DNA from 4 places in the Sphingobacterium suaedae genome. Region 2 is predicted to be linked to each of the others. Evidence: riboswitches for the same ligand, from Rfam matches in the RefSeq annotation. Region 2 holds a riboswitch; each other region holds the start of a gene.
The links. Region 2 has a riboswitch for S-adenosylmethionine ahead of ACFSR5_RS05665 (O-acetylhomoserine aminocarboxypropyltransferase/cysteine synthase family protein). Riboswitches for the same ligand answer to the same signal wherever they lie in the genome.
Positions count from the first base shown of each region.

Region 1: it holds a riboswitch for S-adenosylmethionine, as region 2 does, so the genes downstream of both, metE (5-methyltetrahydropteroyltriglutamate--homocysteine S-methyltransferase) here and ACFSR5_RS05665 (O-acetylhomoserine aminocarboxypropyltransferase/cysteine synthase family protein) in region 2, are expected to answer to the same signal.
Region 3: it holds a riboswitch for S-adenosylmethionine, as region 2 does, so the genes downstream of both, ACFSR5_RS13360 (methylenetetrahydrofolate reductase) here and ACFSR5_RS05665 (O-acetylhomoserine aminocarboxypropyltransferase/cysteine synthase family protein) in region 2, are expected to answer to the same signal.
Region 4: it holds a riboswitch for S-adenosylmethionine, as region 2 does, so the genes downstream of both, ACFSR5_RS07700 (5-oxoprolinase) here and ACFSR5_RS05665 (O-acetylhomoserine aminocarboxypropyltransferase/cysteine synthase family protein) in region 2, are expected to answer to the same signal.

Region 1 covers NZ_JBHULR010000021.1:288,325-293,137, reverse strand. Annotated here, with positions in the region: gene ACFSR5_RS20540 (ATP-binding response regulator) at 1-934, opposite strand, end outside; gene ACFSR5_RS20535 (6-pyruvoyl trahydropterin synthase family protein) at 1,128-1,550, opposite strand; gene ACFSR5_RS20530 (alpha-hydroxy acid oxidase) at 1,628-2,800, opposite strand; SAM riboswitch class I at 2,929-3,038, shown strand; gene metE (5-methyltetrahydropteroyltriglutamate--homocysteine S-methyltransferase) at 3,109-4,813, shown strand, end outside.
Region 2 covers NZ_JBHULR010000003.1:519,277-524,089, reverse strand. Annotated here, with positions in the region: gene ACFSR5_RS05675 (homoserine dehydrogenase) at 1-383, opposite strand, end outside; gene ACFSR5_RS05670 (homoserine O-acetyltransferase family protein) at 411-1,469, opposite strand; gene ACFSR5_RS05665 (O-acetylhomoserine aminocarboxypropyltransferase/cysteine synthase family protein) at 1,501-2,808, opposite strand; SAM riboswitch class I at 3,046-3,158, opposite strand; tRNA gene ACFSR5_RS05660 (tRNA-Phe) at 3,379-3,451, opposite strand; tRNA gene ACFSR5_RS05655 (tRNA-Phe) at 3,488-3,563, opposite strand; tRNA gene ACFSR5_RS05650 (tRNA-Phe) at 3,600-3,675, opposite strand; gene mnmA (tRNA 2-thiouridine(34) synthase MnmA) at 3,857-4,813, shown strand, end outside.
Region 3 covers NZ_JBHULR010000005.1:123,536-128,348, forward strand. Annotated here, with positions in the region: gene ACFSR5_RS13355 (glycosyltransferase family 117 protein) at 1-632, opposite strand, end outside; gene ACFSR5_RS13360 (methylenetetrahydrofolate reductase) at 824-1,780, opposite strand; SAM riboswitch class I at 1,830-1,935, opposite strand; gene rimM (ribosome maturation factor RimM) at 2,039-2,563, opposite strand; gene ACFSR5_RS13370 (30S ribosomal protein S16) at 2,711-3,241, opposite strand; gene ACFSR5_RS13375 (UvrD-helicase domain-containing protein) at 3,437-4,813, shown strand, end outside.
Region 4 covers NZ_JBHULR010000003.1:979,651-984,463, forward strand. Annotated here, with positions in the region: gene htpG (molecular chaperone HtpG) at 1-1,501, opposite strand, end outside; SAM-I-IV-variant riboswitch at 1,690-1,784, shown strand; gene ACFSR5_RS07700 (5-oxoprolinase) at 1,854-2,123, shown strand; gene ACFSR5_RS07705 (DUF2891 domain-containing protein) at 2,137-3,288, opposite strand; gene ACFSR5_RS07710 (DUF937 domain-containing protein) at 3,346-4,008, shown strand; gene ACFSR5_RS07715 (MFS transporter) at 4,219-4,813, shown strand, end outside.

The DNA.
Region 1 (4,813 bases), on a different contig from region 2:
TTGCTAATGCTGCAATTAATTGGTCTCCAAATTGTCGGGCATTTTCTTTATAAAGAGCAAGGTCTCTTTCTTCGGCTCTCTGAATAGCAGCCTGCTCCCGTTCTTTGAGTTTGTCGATACCTGTTTTTAGATTGTTGAGTAACCTATAGTTTGCTTGGATAAGCTCCCGCTCCTTCTGCCTTAATGTGGTGAATTTACGCTGCAGATTCCGTAGATTCGTATGGAAGATACGTTCGTTGTGGATTATAATTTGTTCGATATTCCGGTGGACGACGTCAATCTGGTTGACATTGAGCTGCTGGGTAGTTGAGTTAGCCACGACGGTGTCATTCTTTGCATTAAAAATCCGCTTGAATAAACTCTGCTTTTTACGGACTACAGTGTCTAATGCGACCTGATTCAATAATGTGTCGCTCAGGATTTTATTAAGGACGGAATCTGCGCCAAGGTACTGAGGATGTACTGTTGGCGGACGCTGAGAGGTCGTTAAAACAGGCAAAGAATCTTGTGCTAAAAACACCAAATCATCTACGGTTTTCTTTAACGATGCGAATTCGCTAGCGATGTTATCTTTTTCATCTATCGCAGCCGTGCTTTGATGGAGCGGATTATTTTCGATGGGCAACGACGAAAGCGAGTCTACATAATATTTAATCGTATCTAATTTTGTTTTGTAATCGCTATACGCAGGTTTACTAAAGTCAATGGTATATAAACGAAATAGATTATCTGCTTCTCCAAAGGTCGAGAATAATCTGTACAAAGCTGAGGATTGGCTATGAGCTGAAGCATACGCCGCGTTCAATTGTTCCTTCACTTTTTGGTAGGTGAGGTATTGATAAATAAACACCGTACTCAAGTAGGCAAACAACACGACAAGCGCTCCGATTAACACCTTTCTCAGTAAAAATGTTTTCTTATTATTTTTTAACACGGTTAACAATTTTGAGATAAAGTTACGTATTATAATTGTTTATATCTCGATCATTTGCAATTTTATAGGAATGCTATATAGAATGGATTTGCTGATCAATAGGTTAGCGTTTTTTTTGTCACAATATGTAGAATTTCTACAGCGGTAACCGTGAAAGCGTGAATTTCAAAAAAAGAAATAGAAAATATTTTCCTTACTCCAGTGTATATGTTGCAGAACACTTGGCTGTTTCCTCGACCCGGCATGCTACGAGTTTAACGGGGTGTCCTTCGAGCGCTGCGGGACCAATATCTTCGACAAGATATCGGGCAATATGTTCTGCTGTTGGATTAAAGGGGACGATAACTAGGCTGTTTCCTGCGATTTCGTTCAGCTGAGGTAAAAGTTCATCTTTTTCCCAAATTAGAAATTTGTGATCGAAATGATCTTCGAGCCATTGACATAACGTGGATTTGATGACAGAAAAATCTACTACCCTGCCAATTGAATCCAACCGATCTGCCACAACGGTAAAATGTATACGATAATTGTGGCCATGTAGAAAACGGCATTTGCCTTCATGACCCACGACACGATGACCGCAGGAAATATCGTGATAACGCTCAACAACAATCATAAGGCAAAGATAAAAATAGATTTTGATTGTATAATCCAAAAAAGCATGTTCGTTTTAACATGCTTTTTTGGAGGTATCTACGATCGTTGAAGGAGACGACCCGGAAACTGACCGACGTTTTCCAATGTCAGTTGTTGCATCACCTGATAGAGTTGTGCTTTGAACATGCTGATCGTGTGGTCACCCCCATCGTCGCCTAATGCGCCTACGCCATACATAAACGGTCTACCCATGAAGTTGAAATCGGATCCAACCGCATGTGCTCTTGCTAAATCTACCCCTGATCGGATGCCGCCATCAAGCATAATCTTAACTTTTTCCTTATACACCGGATTGCTGGCCAAATGGATGAGTGAATTGATGGAAGATTCCCCCGCATCAATTTGTCGGCCACCATGGTTCGAAACAATGACGCCATCTACGCCGATTCCGATCGCTGCTTGCATGTCTTCATCTGTGGTAATACCTTTTAATACAAGAGGACCATTCCAAATATCGCGTATGGCTTTGACTTTTTCTACATTGACTTTGCCAGTGAACGTCCGATTCATAAATTGGCCCAACTGAGAAAGATCTAAACCTTTTTCCATGTAAGGTTTCAGTGTCGCAAACGAAGGGATTCCGTGCTGTAAGGTTTTTATTCCCCAAGTTGGCCGTATCATGGCTTGTATGATATTCGAGATATTCATCTTGGGCGGCATAGACAAGCCGCTTTTTATTTCTCGATAACGAAGTCCAAACGAAGGGACATCTACAAGAACAACTAATACAGGACATTCTACATCTTTTAGTCGGCGTAAGATATCATCGCGTAAACGATCTTCCGTGGGATGGTAGAGTTGAAACCAAGCTTTTCCGTCAGACACCTTGGCTATGCGTTCGATGCTGCTTGTGGAAACAGTGCTTAGTGTATAAGGAATATCGTGCTTCGCAGCAGCCTTTGCCAAAATTTCGGGTGCATTGGGCCACATTAGACCCTGCAAACCGATAGGTGAAATACCAAATGGCGCGCTATATCGACGACCGAATAATTCGACAGACATGTCAATGTCGCCCGCAACGTGAAGATATTGAGGTTTTAAAAAAATATCGTCGAAATCACTCTCGTTTTTTGCAAGGTTAAACTCTTCATTTGCTCCGCCTTCCAAGTAATCGAATGCAAATTTGGGAATTCGGGATTTGGCCTTCGTCTTCAAATCAGCCACAGAGGGGTATTTTGGATTATATCGATACAAGATTTTCTTACTCATGTAAATCAGTGTTTAAATACAGGTGCCGAAGATACATACTATTCATGAAAATACCATCCTGTACAGGTAGGTACGCCAACTGCTAAAAATATTTTTGGGAAATCCGATAGTTATCCTTATCTTAGTCCCGCTTATAGAGAAAGGCCGAGGGAATAGACCCGCTGAAGCCTTAGCAACCTGTCACTGGACAAGGTGCTACATTCTACTCCAAACGTAATGAAATGGAGAAAGATAAGCTGAGATCACTAATCCTAGTGTCCTTCTCTCCAAGCAGCAATAAGGAAAGAATATTTAACAAGTAAACATTTATGTTATTAACAAACAATTTAGGTTACCCACGTGTGGGAGCGTTCCGCGAATTGAAAAAAGCCAATGAAGCATATTGGGCTAAGAAAATCAGCGCGGACGAATTATTGCAAGCTGGACTTAAAATCCGGGAGGGCAACTGGAAAACTCAAAAGGATGCAGGTATTGACCTAATCCCTTCCAACGACTTTTCATTTTATGATCAGGTTTTGGACTTGTCGTTGACGGTAGGTGCTATTCCTGAGCGCTACCATTCACTATTGAATAAAATTGATCGTCAGTATAATCTCGATTTGTATTACGCGATGGCACGTGGTTTCCAAGAAGAAGGCGTAGACGTTACGGCTATGGAAATGACAAAATGGTTTGATACCAATTATCACTACATCGTTCCTGAATTTACGAAAGATCAAACATTTAAGTTGACTTCGGAAAAATTCTTAAACGAATACAACGAAGCAAAATCGTTAGGCATCGAAACAAAACCTGTTTTAATTGGCCCGATTACCTATTTATTACTAGGAAAAGAAAAAGAAGCTGGTTTTAGCCGTATCGATTTAATCGACAACTTGCTACCGGTTTATGAAGAAATTTTGACTAAGTTGGCGGCAGCAGGAGCACAATATGTGCAGATTGATGAGCCTTACTTAGCATTGGATATCGACGATGCAACACGCGCTTTATACGGAAGCGTTTTCGAAAAGTTAGCTGCGGCAGCTCCAAGTGTCAAACTGATCGTTGCTACTTATTTCGAAGCGCTTCGCGACAATGAGGAAATTGCGCTCAAACTGCCGGTTCATGCATTGCACCTGGATCTCGTGCGTGGAGAAGATCAACTGGATACGATATTATCTAAAGTTCCTACTTCCCTTACCCTTTCCTTGGGTGTGGTAGAAGGTCGAAATATTTGGAAAAATGATTATGAAAAATCATTAGCAAAAATTAAGCAAGCAGTCGATGTTTTGGGTGCGGATCGCGTATGGGTCGCTCCATCGTCTTCTTTACTTCATGTTCCTTTTGATCTGGATAATGAAGATAACGAAGAGTCGTTGCCGGCAGAAGTGAAAAACTGGTTAGCCTTTGCCAAGCAGAAATTGGCAGAAGTCAAAGACTTAGCCATCTTGGCGGATGGTCATGTTGATGCGAACACAGCGGAACGGTTTGAGGCAAACAAAGCTGCTGCGGAAAGTCGGCGGACATCTCCTTTAATTCATAAACCAGAAGTAAAAGAACGTGTAAACAACATCACCGATGATGATGCGAAACGTACTTCTCCTTTTGCCTCTCGTAAAGCAGCACAACAAGCTAAATTCAACTTGCCGGCGTTCGCTACAACAACAATCGGTTCTTTCCCGCAAACGAAAGACGTGCGTAAGTGGAGAGCAGACTTGAAAAAAGGAGCGATCTCACAAGATGAATACGATAAAGAAATCGCTGAAGAAACGGAGAGAACCATCCGTTTACAGGAGGATCTGGATATTGACGTGTTGGTACATGGTGAATTCGAACGTAATGATATGGTCGAGTATTTCGGCGAGCAGTTGGCAGGTTATGCCTTTACAAAAAACGGATGGGTTCAATCCTACGGTTCTCGATGTGTGAAACCTCCTGTGATTTATGGCGACGTCTATCGTCCTGCAGATATGACCGTCCGTTGGTCGGCTTATGCACAATCCTTGACCAACCGTCCCGTGAAGGGCATGCTTA
Region 2 (4,813 bases):
GGTATACTTCCACAGACAGCACCTTCATACAAGAGGGAAGTACCATATTCTTGTTGGATCTCGGCCAGTTCCTCCAGATGTGTAGCAATCATTTTTTTGTTGGCCGACACCACATTCTTCCCAGATTTCAATGCGCGTTTGGTAATCTCAAAAGCGGCCTCAGCATCGTCGATGAGTTCAACCACGGTATTGATTTCGGTATCGCCCAAGATCGCCTCGGCATCTGTCGTAAATAACTCCGCCGGCAGACTTCTCTTTTTATCTGCATTTTTGATGACGAACTTTTTGATTTCTAGGTTTAATTTTTTTGTTTTTATAATGTCGTACAATCCTTGCCCTACAACTCCAAACCCAAACATGCCGATGATTAATTTGTTACTCATTGTTTTTCTCTATCTATATATGTTGTCTTAAACTGTTTTTTCGTGTATTATACCGCGCGGTGTGGCCTCGCTTTCCTGTAGAAATTTTCCAATAATATCGGTCAATGTGGCGGTTTCGATAAGAAAGCCATCGTGTCCATACCGTGAATGTAGTTCATAATACGTGGCACGCGGGATGTGGCGGGCAATGAACTCCTGTTCTACCGATGGAAATAGTACGTCTGTTGGAATCCCGATCACGAGAGTCTCCGGTTCGAAATCCGCCAGCGTTTGTGCCACAGATTCCCGATTCCGACCCAAATGATGGCTATCCATGGCTTTTGTCAGATACCAATAACTGTATGCATTAAAACGACGGACGAGTTTGTCTCCTTGATAACGTTGGTAGGACGAAGCCCGATACTCGTCGATCTTATCCGTGTCTGTTTCCTGTTGGGTAGCCGTATAGGTATCGTGGTTCCGGTAAGAAAGCAACGCGATGCTTCGTGCGGCTTTGAGTCCAGAAAAACCACCATCTGGACGGTCCTCATAAAAAGTAGCGTCTGCCGCTATCGCCAACCGCTGACTTTCATTGAATGCGATGCCCCATGGAGAAGACTGTGCACAGGTGCCGATAGCAATCAAACGGTTGATGCGAATGGTTTTAGCTGCAGTCCACTCCAGCACTTGCTGCCCACCGAGAGATCCTCCGATCAGAATATCGATAGTCGTAATGCCCAGATGGTCGGCCAACCGCTGATTGGCACGTACAATGTCCCGTATTGTAAATTGTGGAAAGGTTAAGTAGTACGGTTTACCCGACTGCGGGTTGATACTTAATGGGCTAGTAGTCCCGTAAGCCGATCCTAAAACATTGGCACAAATGATAAAATAATCGTTTGGATTAAACAACTCATGCTCGCCAAACAATCCAGGCCACCAATCAAGCACATCTGAATTGGCTGTTAAGGCATGACAAACCCACACCACATTGTCTTTACGGTCGTTCAGTTCGCCATACGTGTGATAAGCAATGGTCAACTCGTCGAGCTTTGCTCCGCTTTCCAACAAAAATGCGTCTGCCGATTTATGTATTCTCAAACTCATGTGTTCCATGCATTATCCACGAAGGACGTTCTCAATTAATTTTATCAAAAGCTTGTTGTATGTCCTGTTTAATATCATCTATATGTTCTATACCAACTGATAATCGCAATTGCCCCGGGTATACGCCCGCAGCTTGTTGTGCCTCTTCAGACAATTGTTGATGGGTCGTCGCTGCTGGATGTATAATTAATGTTTTCGCGTCGCCCACATTGGCTAGGTGACTGATTAATTCCAGTGCATCAATAAATTCATCGGCCTTGCTTGCGCCGCCTTTAATCGTAAAAGATAACACAGATCCGTATCCATTTTTCAAGTATTTCTGCGCGTTTTGATGGTAAGGATGGCTTTTAAGTCCGGGATAACTGACTTTTTCAACCTGCGGATGCGCTTCTAGCCATTGCGCGATCTCCAGTGCATTGTCTATATGTCGCTGTACACGAAGGGACAACGTTTCAAGCCCTTGTACAAGTAAGAACGAATTGAATGGCGACAAGGCCGGACCGAAGTCGCGTAAGCCTTCCACACGGGCACGTATGATAAATTGTATGTTGCCAAAAGGGCCATTTGGACCAAATACATCGGCAAACACCAGTCCATGATATCCCTCAGACGGCTCCGAGAATTGTTTAAATTTGCCATTTCCCCAGTTGTAATTGCCACCATCAATAATGACACCGCCTATACTTGTCCCATGTCCACCAATCCATTTCGTAGCCGATTCAACGACGATATGAGCGCCATGTTCTAATGGCTTAAAGAGGTAGCCCCCTGCACCAAAGGTGTTGTCTACGATAAGCGGAAGATCATACTTCTTTGCCAATGCCGCAATTTTTTCGAAATCCGGAATATTGTAGCTTGGATTCCCGATAGTTTCCACATAAATTGCCTTAGTGCGTTCGTCAATTAACGGCTCAATTTGTTCGGCATCGCTATCGGCCGCAAATCGAGCCTCTATACCTAAACGCTTAAAAGATACCTTAAATTGGTTATAGGTACCACCATACAGATTTGAACCCGCCACAAAATTATCACCGCTTTCTAAGATATTCGTCAAGGCAATAAATTGTGCTGCCTGTCCCGAAGCGACAGCGAGGGCAGCGACACCACCTTCAAGCGCTGCGATTCGCTTTTCGAACGCATCGGTAGTGGGGTTCATAATACGAGTATAGATGTTTCCAAATTGCTTTAAGGCGAACAGGTTGGCTCCGTGTTCCGCATTTTCAAACACATAGGATGTTGTTTGATAAATGGGAAGAGCCCTTGAGCCTGTTGTAGGGTCAACTTCCTGACCTGCATGAACTTGCAGGGTTTCGAATTTTAAGTTTCTATTTGATGACATAGTATAGAATATTTTAAAGGTTTACTAAATAGTATATCGGTATACTCCAGGGACAAAGGGGAGGGTGGTCGTTCGGGCATAAGGCCATGGAATAGGAGGGAGTTCGTCCTACCTTGTGTGGCCGGGAACGACTAACGCATTCGCGTAGTCAAAACCATGTTCCCTGTTGTTATGCGTCTAGGGTATAAAAATGCCGTATAAGAATGTACTGTTGTAAGTGCTATCATTGTCTTATGTCATTTATATGCTCCAAAGCATTATTACTTTGGACAGGAATTGGCACCTTTTCAATGCTATTGAAGGTTGCCAGTGGGTCATCGAGCCAGTCTCTCGCCACTTCTTTATAAATCAAGACCTAGCTTTCGGAAGGTGTTGATTAGGGTACCACTATCGAAGTACTCCGCAAATATAACCGTTTTTCAATAGAATACAAATTTTATTTGGAATCCAGTTTGATAACCCGCCATGAGATTCCGTTGGGGAAGCATCATGCGGCTGTTTGAAGAAGACCATGGTATTCGCAGAACATTCCTAATAAAAAAAACCTCTTTTAATGAAGAGGCTTTCTCGTGGTGCCAGCTGGATTCGAACCAGCGACACAAGGATTTTCAGTCCTTTGCTCTACCAACTGAGCTATGGCACCTTAAGTTTTTGTTTGAAATCTGTTACTTTCAGATTTTGGTGGTGCCAGCTGGATTCGAACCAGCGACACAAGGATTTTCAGTCCTTTGCTCTACCAACTGAGCTATGGCACCTTAAGTTTTTGTTTGGAATCTGTTACTCTCAGATTTTGGTGGTGCCAGCTGGATTCGAACCAGCGACACAAGGATTTTCAGTCCTTTGCTCTACCAACTGAGCTATGGCACCGTTACAACATTGATTTCCTTTGTTGCGTTGCAAATCTAGGGTCTTTTTTTGAATTCTAAAACTTTTGTTCTAATTATTTTTAGTGCATTTTTCAACTGGTTGATTCTGATCAAGATAAAATTACATCAAATAAACACTGCACTGAGTCAAATACGCTATCTTTGCACTTCACAAAATTAGTATGAGTAAAAAAGGTAGAGTTTTGGTTGCAATGAGTGGCGGAGTAGATAGTTCAGTTGCAGCCGTTATGTTGCATGAGCAGGGCTACGAGGTCATTGGCATTACGATGAAAACTTGGGATTATGCATCCGCCGGTGGCTCTTCGAAAGAAACCGGCTGTTGCAGTCTCGATAGTATAAACGATGCTCGTTCTCTAGCCGTAGGATATGGTTTCCCTCATTATATATTGGACATACGCGACGAATTTGGTGATTATGTCATCGACAATTTTGTAGACGAATATATTGCCGGACGCACGCCAAATCCTTGTGTCCTTTGCAATACCCACATCAAATGGTCAGCATTGATGAAACGCGCGGATAAATTGGACTGTGAGTTTATTGCGACCGGACATTATGCGAATATTCGTATGCACGACAATGGTCGATACGTCATCTCTAAAGGGAGGGACGAAAATAAGGATCAATCTTATGTGCTGTGGGGCGTGTCGCAGGAAAATTTGGCCCGAACGCAGTTTCCATTAGGGAATTTTACAAAAAAAGAAATCCGCCAGATGGCCTTAGAAATGGGACAAGAGGAGCTGGCGCAAAAGTCAGAAAGTTACGAGATTTGCTTCGTCCCGGATAACGATTATCGGGCTTTCCTTCGACACAAACGACCGACGTTAGATGAAGAAATCGGACCAGGAAATTTTATTTTGGCAGATGGTACGGTGGTTGGGAAGCACATTGGGTATCCATATTTTACAATCGGACAACGTAAAGGATTGGGTATCGCATTAGGCAAACCTATGTTTGTTATTGAGATTTTACCGGAGAGCAATTCTGTCGTATTGGGAGAAGAGCACGAATTGGAAAAATCACAAGCCCTTGTGCGTGATATCAACTTAATCAAGTATGCATCACTTAGTGAACCCATGGAAGCCGTGACAAAAATTCGCTATAAGGACGCAGGGGCC
Region 3 (4,813 bases), on a different contig from region 2:
TGGTATCTGCGGAAATAAACGATCAAGGCCAATGCAGGAATGGTCAATAAGTTCAACAAATGTACACCTATAGACAGCCCCATAATATACATAATTAACAATAGCCATCGATCTGCGTTAGGCTGATCCGCTCGTCTATCCCATTTTAAAATGAGCCAAAATACCGCGGCAGTACATAACGACGACATGGCATATACTTCAGATTCTACAGCTGAATACCAAAATGAATCTGTAAAAGCGTATGCTGCAGCACCTATCGTTCCCGCCAGCATAATCCGCGCAATGTGCCACCCGCCTGTTGCAATATTCGATTTATCGAACACTTTACGGGCCAAGGCAGTAATCGTCCAGAACAAAAACAAGATCGTCATTCCGCTACATACTGCCGATCCAGCGTTCATCCAGTACGCGATACGCGACGTATCTCCCATGGCAAGATTTGAAAACACATTCTGGATCATCAGAAATAGAGGCGCACCCGGTTGGTGAACGATCTGAAGTTTATAAGCAGATGCGATAAACTCCCCCGTATCCCACCAGCTGTTAAACTGATCTGCCGTCACCATATAAACACACGTAGCAATAAGGGCGAGAAGCCAACCGATGAGGTTATTAATCTTTTCGTAATTCATATCGTTTATTCTTGGGTAATTTGGATATTAAATTACAAACAAAATACGGGGATCCGTTCGCATTAACATTATTTAACGGGAGGCCTTTGAACCATGTACATAGCCATGGACTTGCATGAAAAAGCGGATTACGATTTATCGGCGTATCCCGCTTTTATATTTTTTTAAATTCGGACGGTGAATCGCTTATGTTAAGCTAGTCGTTCCACAATCTTCTTTGTCGGACCAGGATTACTCATGGTGTAAAAGTGCAGTACCGGTGCGCCGAACTTAATTAGCTCTTTGCATTGGTTGACCAACCATTCCTCGCCCACCTGCCTCACGTCTGCATTTGTTTTGCAAGCGTCAACAGCATCACTCAATTCCTCTGGAATGTCCAGATGGAAGATTTTAGGCAGGGTGATCAACTGCTTCTTGGTTGTCAGTGGTTTCAACCCCGGAATGATCGGTACATGAATGTCGTTATCCCTGCATTTGGTCACGAATTCCTTGTATTTTTCTACGTTAAAAAACATCTGGGTCACGATAAATTCCGCTCCCATGTCTACCTTTTTCTTTAACCATTTGAAATCGGTGTTAAAATTAGGTGCTTCAAAATGTTTCTCTGGGTATCCGGCAACACCTATACAGAAATTTGTCTTTTCTGAGCTCTCAATATCCTCATGCAAATATTTGCCATGGTTCATGTCAATGACTTGTTCCAGCAAATCAGTCGCATAGGCATGTCCGCCTGGTGTAGGAACGAAATCAGGATCGCCTTTTCTTGCATCCCCACGCAAGACTAATACATTGTCAATGCCTAGAAAATTTAAATCGATCAATGCGTTTTCTGTTTCCTCTTTGGTAAAACCACCGCAAATTAGGTGAGGCACGGCATCCACTTTGTATTTACTCATTATGGCTGCGCATATGGCAACGGTTCCTGGACGTTTTCGATAGGCAACACGTTCCAGCAAGCCACTATCATGTTGTTTATACAAATAGTCTTCCCGATGGTATGTTACGTCGATAAATGGAGGTTTGAACTCCATCAATTCGTCCATGGTTTTAAAAATACTTTGGATCCCCTGACCCTTTGCAGGCGGTAGCAACTCGAATGAAAACAAGGTTTTTCCCTTGGCGTTCTTAATATGATCTACAATTTTCATTTTTTTCTATTTAGGCTCAGAGAAAACGCACGGGGAATTGTGATTCTTCAGCTTATCTTTCTCAACCACCTTGTCGAGTAGAATGTAGCACCTTGACCATGGTCAGGTTGCTAAGGCTTCAGCGGGTCTATTCCCTCTGCCTTTCTCTATAAGCGGAGGCTAATATCGTTATTCTAATCAAGAAGTAAAAATTAAAAATCGTTTTTTGCAACCTTTAACATGGGGTAAATCGCTAATAAACAGCGGAAAATTGGAGACTTATTCTTTGTAAAGATCAATGAGACCATCCGGCAGTTCCACTTCGATGATTTCTTCCTCAGGATCTATATCCAATATCAGCTCTTCATTCAACGGAAATAACAGTTCCTTTCCATGAAAGTCCACCCTAGCTATAAATTGTTGAGGAAGTTCTTGCACGTCAATGATCTCACCAATTTCGCCTTCGTGTTCGTCAATTACCCTAAAACCGATTAAATCAGAATAACGGAAGTCGTCCGGATCACGCTCTGGCATCTTGTCCGTGGGCAAATAGGCCTTTTTTTTCACCAATCCCTGTGCTTTATCGATATGATCAACATCCGCTAGCTGGAGATAAGCCGTACTATTCTTCTGCAGTTTAATAGAATCCACGAAATAAGGCACCAACTTCTTGTTTATTTCCAGAAAAAGCACATCAAAATCGAGTTCATCGTAATCAGTGAACTCGAAAAAAAGTTGCAATTCCCCCTTCAATCCTCGGGTTTTCGTGATATAGCCTATATAAAAAGCGTCGTTCAGATTCATCCTGCAAAGTAAGAAGTAAAAAATGACAATTCAAAAAAGGCAGAGCAATGATAAGATCATGTTGTCCGCTCATCGCCCGATCAATTCGCCCAATTAAAAAAGCCGAACCTAATCGGTACGGCTTTCTTGAATCTGTATGAATAATACTTATCCTTCAGTTTCTTCTGACGCTGGAGCTTCAGTTTCTGCTTCTTCAGCAGCAGGAGCCTCCTCAACAGCAGGCGTGTTTTTAGCAACGATAGCAGCAGCTTTGTCCGCTTTTTTCTTTGCTTCTGCAGCAAGAGCAGCTTTCTTAACCTCTTCCTTCGACTGTGCTAAGCCTGATTTCTTACCTTCAATTTTTGCATCTTTACCTTCTGACCATTGTGCAAAAAGTTCTTCTGCTTTAGCTTCATCAAATGCACCTTTTTTCACACCACCTTGTAAGTGTTTTTTGTACAGTACACCTTTGTAAGAAAGGATAGCACGTGCTGTATCTGTAGGCTGTGCACCTTTATTCACCCAATCTAATGCTTTTTCAAAATCCAAAACGATTGTCGCTGGATTTGTGTTTGGATTGTAAGAACCGATACGCTCGATGAATTTACCATCACGTGGAGCACGTGAATCTGCTACTACTACGTGGTAGAAAGGCTTTCCTTTTTTACCATGTCTTTGCAATCTGATTTTAGTTGCCATGTTTTTTTTGTTTATGTATTCAACATATCCCCCGTGCCTCATGCAAGAGGGGACGCAAAGATAGCAATTTAAATCTGAAAAATAAAAACAAAAAAGAAGCTAGGTCTGTCTACCTCTGCGAGTTGCAGGCCTTCGTAGACAAACGCTCATCATTACTTACTTTATTTTTCCCCTTTTTATCGCTATTTTCAAACCATGAACGCAGTTGCTCCACTAAAAATACTAAAGGCTTCCGCTGGTTCGGGAAAAACCTTTAGCCTTACTCTCCACTATCTCACGCTGCTGCTCTCCAATGAAAACAGCTACCGGGAGATTTTAGCGGTCACCTTTACGAACAAAGCGACAGCCGAAATGAAGGAACGTATCTTGAGCGTTTTAAACGGCCTTGCCACAGGCAGTCCATCAGGGAAAATTGAAGACTTTCGGAAACTTTTACGGCAGCAATCTCCAAACTGGACGGATCAACTTATCCAAGAAAAAGCGTACCGCGTTTATCGAAAAATTCTTCACGATTATGGACATTTTACCATAAGTACCATCGACGGCTTTTCCCAGAAAGTTATACGTAGCTTCACCTACGAGCTTAATTTGGACGCTGCGTACAAAATCGAGATGAATACCGCGAAGGTTAAACAAGAGTTAGCTATAATGTTAACTCAACTGCTAGACGACAGACCAGACTTATTGGCTTGGATTATGGACTTTGCCGAACAAAAGATTGCCAATAATGAAAACTGGAATTACCGGCAACAATTGCTCAATTTAGCCAACCTTATCTTCACTGAAAATTTTCAGGAATTTAACGCCTATTTAGCTGTCGCCGATGCGGTGGATGTCTTTAATCTGCTTCATAAGGATGTGCAAGAAAAAACCTCTTTTTTCCTAGACACCTTGAAGCAAACCATAGACGCATTTGCGCGGACTTTACATTCTTTTCAGGTGACTCCCGATGACCTGAAAGGAAAGTCCAAAAACGCCTTGATCATAGCGAGTAAAACCGATAGTAACGTGCACAAACAGACCGCTTCTGAACTCAAAAAAACAGTGGATCGTTTTCTCAAAATCGCAGACAGCGGTGATGCTTTCGTTGCCTCGGATAAAAGCTTGCGCGAGGATATACGGGTTGCATTACGGCCCATTCTCCAACAATTTACTGATTTACACCGTTTATTTCCCAGCTTCATTGCCTATCAAGCGGTGCAAGGAAACTTATACTATCTACGTCTACTGAAAGAAATGAGCGACCTGCTCAGCCAATGGCGGAAAGAAAACGGCGCACAACTTATTTCCGACTCGCAGATCTTATTGAACCGTCTCGGCCTAGATGAGCATAACGATCCTACCTTCATATGGGAAAAAATTGGTAATAGGTATAATTATTTTTTGTTTGATGAGTTTCAGGATACCTCTCGCGTACAGTGGAGAAACTATAGCCCGTTGCTTATAAATGCCTTGGCAAACGCACGACAACAGGTCAGCGAACATCTGATCGTGGGCGATGTAAAACAAAGCATTTATCGATGGCGGAATGGGGACTGGCGGATATTGTTGCAACAGGTTGAGGAGCAAGTG
Region 4 (4,813 bases), 460 kb from region 2:
GATCGTCTTTTTGAATCAGTTTATCCACGACATCTGCATCAACACGCTTGGCCTGAACCTTCTCACCGCCCTTCTGCTCCAAATAGCTCGCAAAATGCGTATCCAACGGACCATCCAACACCAAAACATCATAACCTTTGGTTTTGACAGAAGCAATAAAGCTATCTTGTTGGGATGCATCGTTGGTATACAAATACACAATATTGCCCTCTTTGTCTACCTGAATATCTTTTACTTTCTCATAGTATTCTTTAAAGGTATAACTTTCATTCTCCGTATTTTTGAGTAGACAGAAATCATTTGCTTTCTCTGCAAATTTATCATCACTCAACATGCCGTATTTAATAAAAAGCGCAATATCATTCCACTTTTCTTCGAAGTTCTTGCGGTCGGCCTTAAAGATTTCGTTCAACTTATCTGCGACTTTCTTCGTGATGTAGTTGTTAATTTTCTTAACATTACTATCCGCTTGCAAAAAGGATCGGGAAACATTCAACGGGATATCAGGCGAGTCGATTACACCTTGTAATAACATCAGAAACTCAGGCACAATATCCTTAACCTCATCCGTAATAAATACCTGACGGGAAAACAACTGGATCTTATTACGCTGTATATCCATCTCGTTCTTTACTTTCGGGAAGTATAAGATCCCAGTTAGATTAAATGGATAATCTACATTAAGATGAATCCAGAACAGCGGTTCATCCATGGAATATGGATACAATTCTCGGTAGAAAGCCAAATAATCTTCATCTTTCAATTCGGAAGGAGCTTTCGTCCATGCCGGTGATGTATTATTAATGATGTTATCAACCTCTACTGTTTTATATTTTGGCTTACCTTCTTCGTCCTCACCGTCCGGTTCCGATTCCGATTTTGTACCAAAGCGTACCGGAACAGGTAAAAACCGAGCGTATTTATTGAGAATGTCACTCAAGCGCGCTTTACTTAAAAATTCTAGCGATTCTTCGTTTACGTGAAGAATGACGTCTGTTCCACGTGTTGTACGTGTACCTTCTGAGATCTCATAGGAAGTACTTCCATCACAAGTCCAATGTGCGGGCGTCGCTCCGTCCTGATAAGACAGGGATTCAATCTCAACCCGATCAGCCACCATAAAGGCAGAGTAAAAGCCGAGACCAAACCGTCCAATGATTTCATTCGCATCATTAGCCTCTTTAAATTTTTCCATAAACTCCGTTGCCCCGGAGAATGCAATCTGATTGATATACTTCTTGATTTCCTCAGCAGTCATACCGATACCGCGATCCGAAATCGTAATGGTCTTTGCTTCTTCATCAAAAGCAACATCGACTGTTAAATCGCCAAGTTCACCTTGAAATTGGCCTAAAGAAGATAAACGCTTGATTTTTTGAGAAGCGTCCACCGCATTGGAAACCAGCTCCCGTAGGAAAATCTCGTTGTCCGAGTAGAGGAATTTTTTGATAACCGGAAAAATATTCTCCGTATGAATCGAAATACTACCTTTTTCTTGCATATATCTACTATTTTATTTTTGCTATAATGCCGAAGGTGAGCAAGGAACATTCCAAACCCAAAATTACAGACAGGATGACAGTTTTCTGACTAACACACGGGCTTTTGCGTACATCCTGTCATTTCACGCAACGATTTACCCTTATTTTTATAAAACAGTTGTGAAAATGAATAAAATCTATTAAACTTGTAGTGTATTCAGAATTGCAGGCGCAATACCAACCGAGTGAAGACACCGCGGTGGTGAAATAATACGGGTAAAATACCAAAATAAACGTGCTAAACGCGTGTTTTAAAACCCCCAAGGATTTCTGGATACAATTTATGGTTAAACCTTTTAATTTTTAAATTGTATGTCTACAGCTATTCAACTCCCTCAACATGTTTTAGATCAGTTCCATACCTACTCCGTTTCCGAGTTGATTACCTTCAACAACGACATCGTCGAAAACAGAGGATGGGGAGCATCCCGGTCGACGTTTCGTAACGCCATATTGAAAGCGTTGGCTAAGAAGGGTATCGACTTATCTCCGATTATCTCGAAGGAAGACGGTTTTAGCGTTATCCAGATCGTAAAAGTTAAATTAGAAAACAATGCGCTGATACCACTCGCCTATGAGTAGCTCATCAACCGAACTACTGCGGAGAAAGTGCCAGCAAAGCAAATGCCCCCAACCAGTGACTGCCCATGTAATCATCGTTGGCTATATTTTTCAACGAGAAATTGACATGGGTATTCGCAAGTGGGATACAGGTATTCGCCAACTCTGGCAAAGCAGAGGAAATTCCATACAGACAATGCGCCCGGCTGAAATTTAGACCATCCAAATGCACTAACTTTCCGTCCGTACGATCGCTTACCATCGCAGGTTGAATGGCATCAATATTTGATTCAAATAGGATGGGCATAAAATCTGACAGCCAGTTTTTGTAAGCTTTTTTTGACATCAAGCGACTCATGAGGTAAGCTTCTTCTAGGCAGGGCGACAAAAAGTCGTTACCGCTCGGCTCGTATGCCAAAGCACAATTTTTGTCATTCTCATAGAAACGCATACTACTCGCTTTTATTGCATTTGCCAGATCCATATCTCCGGTCGCAGTGGCATATTCATACATTAAATTGAGGCTAAAGGCCGTATTGTCATGTTGTCCCGTTCGGATAGGATAAATTAATTTGGACAGATAGACTTGTGTCCGCTGTGACAAAACATCGACCAAAGGTTGCAAGATCGTTTTCCATCTCTGCGCGTCCACATCACGCCATGTTGCTAACTCGTGCTGTAGTTTAAACAACCAAGCCCAGCCATAAGTACGCTCAAACCCTAAATTATTTTCATCATTAAAAAATGAAAGCTCTACTGCTAGGTTTTCCGATGTGATATGCGTATTCAATAACTGCCGAACTGATCCATCCGAATCCAGTTGCGGAAATTGCTTCAGCAATCGGATGATAGACCAGTAACCATGAACTGCTGAATGCCAATCAAAGCATCCGTAGAATATAGGACGTAAAACTTTCGGACTTTTTAGATCGGCCGCACGACCAATCACCTGCCCCAACTTATTAGGGTACTCGGTAACCAAACAATGTGTAGGCAATGTAAAGATCGTCTGTGCGGTTTCTTCATTAAGTTGCAGCCTATCTGGAGACTTACCTTTACCACCGACAGGGTTATTCCCCCCCTGACAACTGAAGCCTATCGCCGATAGTGTAGTTAAGAATGTCCATATAGCGAATCGACTACAGTTTTTGAGGGAGTACTTTATTTTTCTTTGGATAGCGTGCATTTGATAAAAATAGGAACATTAATTGTTATATTCACCTTAAATTAAACTTTTTCAACTATGAATATCTCCGATTTAATTTCAGGTGGCATAGGCTCTCAAGCAATTTCTGCCATAGCAAACAAATTAGGCATCGATGAATCAAAAGCAAAATGGATAGTCGCAGCTGCCGTCCCCTTAATGATTGCGGCGCTAAATTATAACGCTAAAAACAAGGGACAAAGTGAAGCTATTGACAAAGCTATTGATCAACACAGTGGTGGTGGGATCCTTGATAAAATTGGCGACCTATTTTCAGGCAATTCGTCGGAAGAAGGAAATAAAATAGTTAGCCATATATTCGGCAACAATACCGAGACCGTGACGCAGAATCTCGCAGACAAAGCTGGACTGAACAGCCAGCAGGTCGGTGGAGTGCTGGCGACACTTGCCCCCATCGTCATGGGATATCTTGGGCAGCAAAAACAGGGAGCTTCTAACGGTGGCGGTTTAGGCGACCTCATCGGCTCAGTGTTGGGCGGAGGAGGCGCATCAACGGGTGGCGGTATCGGCGACCTACTGGGCAATGTGCTCGGGGGCAACGCCGCTACGCCAGAAGCGTCATCGGGCCAAAATGTGACGGACATGCTGGGTAACCTCGCCGGCGAATTTTTCAATAAAGGAAACGACTCCCAGGGCAAAGGAAACATTTTAGATAATATCGCTGGAATGTTTGGCAAATAAGTGCGTCGTTAGGCTATGGAATGCCGACTACGCTATCACATAGGACAAAAGTAGCGCGTCATACAGGGAATATGACGCGCTTACATACCAAAGAATACGAATACTGCAACCTCACCTTTATATGACCTATCCGTCCGAACAATTCATATAAATTTAATTAGACGCATTGCCAAAGAAAGGTTACCTTTGCGATCTCATTCACACAGGTACATGAACAAAGCACTTATCGCGTTGGCGCTCGGTGGATTAGCCATTGGTATGACAGAATTTACCATGATGGGCATCCTTCCGGATATTGCCAAAGATTTACAGATCGATATTCCTACAGCGAGCAATCTAATAGCCCTTTATGCCTTAGGAGTTGTTGTAGGCGCTCCAACACTCGTTGCATTTACATCGACATACTCTCCCCGCAAGGTCTTGTTATTTCTGATGCTGTTGTTTTTTATTTTCAACGGTATTTTTGCGATCGCACCTAATAAGTTGTTATTACTTACTTCCCGTTTTATAGCTGGTTTACCACATGGCGCCTTCTTTGGTGTAGGTTCCGTTGTAGCAGCTCGATTGGCCAAACCTGGCAAAGAGGCCCAAGCTATTTCGATGATGTTTACGGGAATGACGATTGCCAACCTGGCTGGCGTGCCCTTGGGAACTTATGTAGGGCATCACTATTCGTGGCGCATTACCTACGGCGTGATCAGTGTATTGGGGCTTGTCACCTTCTTAGCCATCTATTTTTGGATGCCAAAACTGGAAGCCAATAAGAATAACAATATTTTAAAACAGATTGGCTACTTTGCCCGCT